3 regions of the Streptomyces sp. VNUA24 genome follow, and region 3 is predicted to be linked to each of the others. Evidence: riboswitches for the same ligand, from Rfam matches in the RefSeq annotation. Region 3 holds a riboswitch; each other region holds the start of a gene.

Region 1 (2,312 bases), 2.8 Mb from region 3:
GATTGAGTTCTATTCCGGCAGCGCCGATGAGTCAGCACCGGCAGAACTCAATACCGCCATCGCGTACGCCTCGGATTCCTCCGCCACCTACGAAGTTCCGAGCGTTTCGCTCAGCGCCCCCAAGGTGACTGGTTCGATCCAGGAAACAGGGGTGTTCCTGCAAAGCCACGTGCCGGGCTATTCGGGAGGAGTCTTCAACCTCTACGCAAACGATCTGAGCGGGAACGGAGTTGCCTACATCAGCGGCTACGGCGCCGATACATCGGACGCCGGATCATCCATCGAACTGCACGTCCGCGATGCGCCGTCCGCATCCGCCCAGGCCACTGCCAAGCTCACATCCAGCGGATTCGCGATCGACCGAGACCTCAGCGTCTACGGCAAATCCCAGGGGCGCGGATTTGTCGCGCAGAAGACACTGACCGCGAACGTCACCTTCTCCAGCGCGGAGACGCCCCTCATCGCCACCGGCAGCATCACGTTCAAGGCCGGCCGCGCCTACCGCGTCTCCCTCTGGGCACTGCATAGTGCGGCCAGTGACAGCTACGCGCTATACCGAATCCGCAAGAACAGCGTGTCCGGAACGATTTACAAGGACCAGATACGGGTCAACAATCTGCAAGCCTCCACAGCGAACGCAGCCGTTTCCGTCCAGACCATCCTGACCAACACGACAGGCAGCGACGTCACGGCCGCACTGTGCTGGACCGGGGCTCAAGGAGGAGTCGCACAGACATGGACGCTCGCCGCCAGCAGCAGCAACGTCGCCTATCTGTTGGTAGAGGACTGCGGCTCGGCCGACGACTACATCGGCCAGGCGATCACCTGACTGGCTCGATCATGGCAACTCGGAGCTGTCCCGATCTCAAGTGGCGCCCACGATATCTTGAATCGGCCATAGCCGCGTGAATTCGGTGCTATGACCTCATGTCAAGAGGGGTGCAGGAAGAGGGCCTTGGCCAGATGCCAAGGCCCCTCCTGCTGTGCTAACGGGTCAAGATTGCCCCCGGATGAACCTCAACATCAGGATGATGAAGCCGCACAATCCGGCTGCTGCTAGGCAGCCTGTGTAAATCGCCTCGAAATTCGAGACGTGGTCCATGATCCGTCGTCCTGTCGCTGCGGAGAAACCACCGATGATTCCCACAAGGACAATGACTGCGGCTTCAAACTTGCGGATCTTGGACCCATCACCCCCGTCTCCGTTGGAGCTGGTTCCGGAGGGCTGGGGGTTGTTCTGCGTCGTTGACATGACGGCTGTACCTTCGCGTCAGCCGCCTGTGGAGGATGACCTGTCGGATTCGGGCTGGCGAAGTTGCCCGGCCGCATACACGCGGCTTCATCCCAAGGGCTGCTCGGTCCGGTCATGGTGTGACCGTCCCGGCGACCCGTCACGCTGGGTCCTCCACTCCTGCCGATGCATATATCTGTCGACCGGTCATCCGGGCGGCGGCAGGATTCGGCGTCCGCCCGGATCGCCTCACCGTGGTGGCGAGGGCTTGTCGTTAGAGGGATCTTGGCCTATCCGTGGTCGAAAGTCCCAGGAGGGCCAGGGGTTTGTGTTCTTTCGCACCACTCACCCGTTCGGGTGGACGTATGCGAACTTCCCAGGTCAGGCGGCTGTCGGGGCGCGAGTGCGGGTCAGGAAGTAGGGCTGCGCCTACGCCATCTGAGGGATGTCGTCTAGTTCGAGTTGAGGCAGCGTCACGGGGTCCACGGCATGCGCTGTCGGCGCCGCCATGTCATGCCCGAGCCTGAACCGGGGCCGCGCGGCAGATGCTTCCGTCCGATCCTCACGTGCAGCAAGTACAAGACACATCCCGGTCCTACAACGGCTGGCGACCTGGATTTGCGGAAGCGCCGCTGGCGCTGCGGTAACAGGTTCCAAGTGATCCCGCAGCTCAACCGACACGATCCCCGGCCTGTCGGTGGGAACCGCTACTATCCGGGATGCCTCACAGGACGATGGGCGAAGTCAGGGAAAGGGCGACGTGGACGAAGCAGTAGTCAAACGGAAGTTGGGTATCTCGAACTGGCGGAACCTGTCCAAGGACAAGGTGCTCAATTTCGTGGCATCGATGCCCGAGATGCCCACTAAAGTGCGGCTCAAGATCATTGAGCAGTTCCCTGCCTTCAAGGACCTGGGCAAGGACAATATCGATGCGGTCAAAGAGGCCCACAAGTCTACTCTCGCGGCCAACGAGAACAGTCAGAACCACTTCTTCAAGGCTTCGCAGGACCAGAGGGACGCACTGCGAGCCGACCTCGGTCGTGATGACCTCAGCTGGGTACAGCGGGAGTCCCTCCACGAC
Region 2 (2,312 bases), 2.0 Mb from region 3:
GTGACCGGGTCGGCCATCGCCATCCCGCTCCTCGGCGCCACCGGCGCGAGTGCGGCGAGCGGAACCACCTGGGACCAGGTGGCGGAGTGCGAGAGCGGTGGCTTCTGGAGCGCGGACACCGGGAACGGACGCTACGGCGGTCTCCAGCTGACCCAGGCCAACTGGGAGAAGTACGGCGGCCTCGAGTACGCGAAGACCGCGGACCTGGCCAGCCGCTCCCAGCAGATAGCCGTGGCCGAGAAGGTCCTCGCCGACCAGGGCGTCGGCGTCTGGTCCACCTGCGGACTGCTCCACAACCTGGGCGGCGACTCCGGTTCCGCCGACGTGGACACCGGCGTCGCGGACGACTCGTCGAACTCCGGCAGCGGTTCCGGTACATCCGGTTCGCCGGATTCCTCCGCTTCGCCGGACTCGGCCGACTCGGCCAAGTCGACCGACGACGCCGACTCCGGCGACGGCTCGGGGAAGCGGGCCGCCTCGCCGACCCCGTCCGCGGACGCGGACACGGACGACGGTTCCGCGAAGGCGACCACGGACTCCGACTCCGACTCCGCGGACTCCACCGGCTCCGGCGACGGCGACTCCCGCACGTCCGGCGGCGGAACGTCGGACGACGCGCGCCGGAGCGACGGTTCCGCGGCCTCCGGCGACGGCGAGAGCGGTACGGGCCGCCACCGCGGCGCCAGCGCCGACGAGGGATCCGGCACGGACACCGGCTCCGCCGCGGAGTCCGGCGACGGCTCACGCGCCGACGGCACCTCCTCCGGCCGTCACGCCTCACGGGACGGCGGCGCCTCGCGCGAGGCGGTCGAGGGCGCCTACACCGTCCGCGTGGGGGACAGTCTGACCGGCATTGTGGACTCGCTCGGCCTGGACGGCGGGTGGCGGTCGCTGTACGCCGAGAACGAGCGCACGGTCGGAACCGACCCGGACCTCATCCTTCCCGGTCAGACCCTCGAAGTCGGTGCCGAAACGGGCGAAAAGTAGCGGCAGTTCGGGTCATGGTTCGACCCTGATTGCCCGTTTTGATCTCCGTGGGAGATGAATCACAGACCCCCTGATCGTCTTTGAAATTCGGGCAATCACCTGTTTACGGTCGTGACCGCTCGCCACAGCGGGCCCTCCCGGTCGGCACGCCGAATCCTGCCATCGGCCGTGAGGAACAGTCGTCGCGTCAAGCGCCGTAGGCAGGAGCGGGGGACCCAAGGTAAGTGCCGGGTCCGGCGGTTGCGGCCCTTCGGGGGCGCAACGACCGGAACCGGCTGGGGGTGAAGCCGCGCGACGTGAGCCGAGAGGCGAGCGTGCGCGGCCGGGCAACTCAACCGGCCCGAACCCGACAGCTCACCTCGCAGGCGTCGGTGAGGGGATCTCTCCATGCTGTTCTCCAGCAAGGGCAAGCACCGTCGCCCGTCCAAGGCCGCTCGCGCCATCGCCGTCGTCGGCGTCACCGGTGCCGCCGCCGTCGCCGCCCCGCTGATGGCCGCCGGCAGCGCCTCGGCCGCCACCGCCTCCGAGTGGGACGCCGTCGCCCAGTGCGAGTCCGGCGGCAACTGGTCCATCAACACCGGCAACGGCTACTACGGCGGCCTGCAGTTCTCGGCCTCCACCTGGGCCGCCTACGGCGGTACGCAGTACGCCTCCACCGCCAACCAGGCGAGCAAGGCCCAGCAGATAGCGATCGCCGAGAAGGTCCTCGCGGGCCAGGGCAAGGGTGCCTGGCCGGTCTGCGGTGTCGGCCTGTCCGGCGCCTCGTACGACGGCGCCCCCGCCTCCTCCGGCACCACGAACTCCTCCGGCTCCTCGCAGAGCACGCAGGAGAGCACCAAGAAGAGCACCGAGGGCAACCGCGCCTCCCGCTCCTCCGAGCGCGCCACCGTCAAGACCCCGACCGGCAAGAAGGTCAAGAAGGGCGACGGCGAGTACAAGGTCGTCAAGGGCGACACCCTCAGCGGCATCGCCGCGAAGAAGCACGTCAAGGGTGGCTGGGAGAAGCTCTTCGAGCTGAACAAGGACATCATCGACGACGCCGACTTCATCTACCCGGGCCAGCAGCTCCACCTGAGCTGACCCACGGCGTCCACGACGGCCGCCACACGCCTGCCGCCCCCACGGCCGCCCCCACGGCCGGGCAGGCGAGGGCAGGTTCAGCCGGGCCGGAAATCAGGCCGCTCCCCGGCTGAACCACAGCCCGCTCACATCCGTGTCCTCCAGAGTGAAGACCTCGTGAGGGCCGTCCCCCCGTCCCCACGGGCTCCCCGCCCCGGTGCGCATTCCCCCGTACGCACCGGGGCGGGGCTTTTTTTGCACCGTCG
Region 3 (2,312 bases):
GCAGATGGAGCAGATGGAGCAGATGGAGCGGATGAGCCGCAGGGCTCAGTAGGCGCCGAAGACGTTGTCGATCGAGCCGTACCGGTCGGCGGCGTAGTTGCACGCCGCCGTGATGTTCGCGACCGGGTCGTACGGGTCGTACGGGGTGCCGGACACGTGGTACGCGGCGAACGTCGGGTCGATGACCTGGAGGAGGCCCTTCGACGGGGTGCCCGCGGCGGCGTTGGAGTCCCAGTTGTTGATGGCCAGCGGGTTGCCCGAGGACTCGCGCATGACGTTGCGGTAGATCCCGTTGTACGTGCCGGGGATCCCCTTCTGCGCCATGATGTCCAGCGACTCGCGGATCCAGCCGTCGAGGTTGTTCGCGTAGGTCTTGGCCGACGCCTGCGTGGCCGTGGACGTCTTGGACGCGGTCGACGCCTTCTTGGCCGCGGCCGGCTTGGTGCCGTTCAGCTTCAGCTTCAGGCCCGGGCGGATCAGCGCCGGGTTGTCGCCGATGGCCGCGCGGTTGTTCTTGTACAGCTGCTGCCAGCCGCCCTTGGTGTGGTGCTTGCGGGCGATGGAGGAGAGCGTGTCGCCGGAGACCACGGTGTACGTCGTGGCCTTGGGCACCACCGCGGCGGGCGCGGCCTGCGGGGCCGACTGCACGGAGGCGGCGGCCTGGGCCGGGGCGGCGGCGTTCGCGGTCGTGGCGACCGTGAGCGGAAGGGCCAGCGCGGCCCCGCCGGTGCCGGCGGCGAGGAGGCCACGGGTCAGCGCGTTGCTTCTGGGACGACGGTGTTTGCCTTGTGCGGGCATGCTGAATTCCTCTCCGTCGCCTGCGAGGTGAGCTGTCGGGTTCGGGCTGGAGATGCCCGGCCTCGCACGTCGTCCCGGCGGCCGCTGTGCGTGCGGCGTCCGCTGGGCGTACTGCGCGTGGCTTCACCCCTAGCCGGTCCGAAGGGGGTTCTTCGGACCGACGGCTTACCTGGGTCCCCCGCTCCTGCCGTGCGTGGATGAGTGGTGATGGGTGGGGAGTCCGGGGCGGCGGCAGGATTCGGCGGTCCGTCCGGACGAGGTGTGAACGTATGCGAGAGCACACGATCGGAACAAGTCCTGGTTTGGCGCTTTGGTCCAGTTGACCTTGAGTTTGCTGCGATTCGACCCAAGATCGGCTCTTCGTCTCCTGGCTCAACTTGCCTACCGCAAAGGGAAAGTCGACGGCATGGCGGGCGGGCGTCGCGTGGCGGGCCGGAGAGGGCTGGTGACTCAACTCACGGGAGGAGTCGGGTGAAATGACGGTAAGTGGTAAATCGGTCAACTCGGACCTGGAGGGGCAGGTTCAAAAGGGGCGAAATCGGGACGTGTGGTGAAGGGGATGGTGGGTCCGGGGCGGGCCGGGGGCGGCGGGGGTGCCGGCCGGAGGTGTGGCTGGAGGTGTGGCTGGAGGTGCGGTCGGGGCGCGGAGGCGTTTCCGCGGGGGAGAACGGGTACGCGTCGCGGGTGGGCGCGGGCAGGGGTGCGGGCCCGGGCGTGGGCGGGCGCGCGGGTGGGCGCGGACGGGTGCGGCACGCGCGTCGATGGATATCGGCGTGTATGAGTTGATCAAGAATGGGAGGAGTGCGGTCCCATACCACTCCAGGCGAAGCCGTGGGCGCTCGCGGTGATCGAAAGGTGACCGGATACGCTGACTCGGGTGATGACAGCGACAGATCGACAAACCGTGTCATCGACCGTGAGAGCGACCTAGACCGACCGTGTGACCGTCATCAGACGTCAGCAGACAGGAGAACCCTCGTGACCGTCGTCGAGCCGTTCGGGCTGAGCGCGCGGGACCAGGCTCTCGAAGCCGATGTCCAGGCCGGAATGGCGGCCGTCGAGGAGGGTCTGCTGGAGGCGACCAAGAGCGAGGTCCCGTTCATCCAGGAGGCCGCCCAGCATCTGCTGCGCGCGGGGGGCAAGCGGTTCCGCCCGCTGCTGGTGATGCTCGCGGCGCAGTTCGGCGACCCCTACGCGCCGGGTGTCGTGCCCTCGGCGGTGGTGGTCGAGCTGACCCATCTCGCCACGCTGTACCACGACGACGTGATGGACGAGGCCGAGGTGCGCCGGGGCGTGCCGAGCGCCAACGCCCGCTGGGACAACTCCCTCGCCGTCCTCACCGGCGACTTCCTCTTCGCCCGCGCCTCGCACGTCCTCGCCGACCTCGGTCCCGATGCCGTCCGCATCCAGGCCGAGGCGTTCGAGCGGCTGGTCACCGGGCAGATCCTGGAGACCGCCGGGCCGCGCGACGGGCGCGACCCGATCGACCACTACCTCGACGTGCTCGGCGGCAA

Evidence for each region. Region 3 has a riboswitch for cyclic di-AMP ahead of PYR72_RS20305 (LysM peptidoglycan-binding domain-containing protein). Riboswitches for the same ligand answer to the same signal wherever they lie in the genome.
Region 1: another riboswitch for cyclic di-AMP. It lies ahead of PYR72_RS32555 (hypothetical protein); the one in region 3 lies ahead of PYR72_RS20305 (LysM peptidoglycan-binding domain-containing protein).
Region 2: another riboswitch for cyclic di-AMP. It lies ahead of PYR72_RS28930 (transglycosylase family protein); the one in region 3 lies ahead of PYR72_RS20305 (LysM peptidoglycan-binding domain-containing protein).

What each region holds. Positions count from the first base shown of each region.
Region 1 is NZ_CP119143.1:7,602,557-7,604,868, forward strand. It holds gene PYR72_RS32550 (hypothetical protein) at 1-829, shown strand, start outside; gene PYR72_RS32555 (hypothetical protein) at 995-1,252, opposite strand; cyclic di-AMP (ydaO/yuaA leader) riboswitch at 1,260-1,475, opposite strand; partial or broken gene PYR72_RS32560 (IS5/IS1182 family transposase) at 1,732-1,945, opposite strand; gene PYR72_RS32565 (hypothetical protein) at 1,992-2,312, shown strand, end outside.
Region 2 is NZ_CP119143.1:6,748,941-6,751,252, forward strand. It holds gene PYR72_RS28925 (transglycosylase family protein) at 1-987, shown strand, start outside; cyclic di-AMP (ydaO/yuaA leader) riboswitch at 1,170-1,370, shown strand; gene PYR72_RS28930 (transglycosylase family protein) at 1,375-2,067, shown strand.
Region 3 is NZ_CP119143.1:4,798,261-4,800,572, reverse strand. It holds gene PYR72_RS20305 (LysM peptidoglycan-binding domain-containing protein) at 46-798, opposite strand; cyclic di-AMP (ydaO/yuaA leader) riboswitch at 803-1,008, opposite strand; gene PYR72_RS20300 (polyprenyl synthetase family protein) at 1,777-2,312, shown strand, end outside.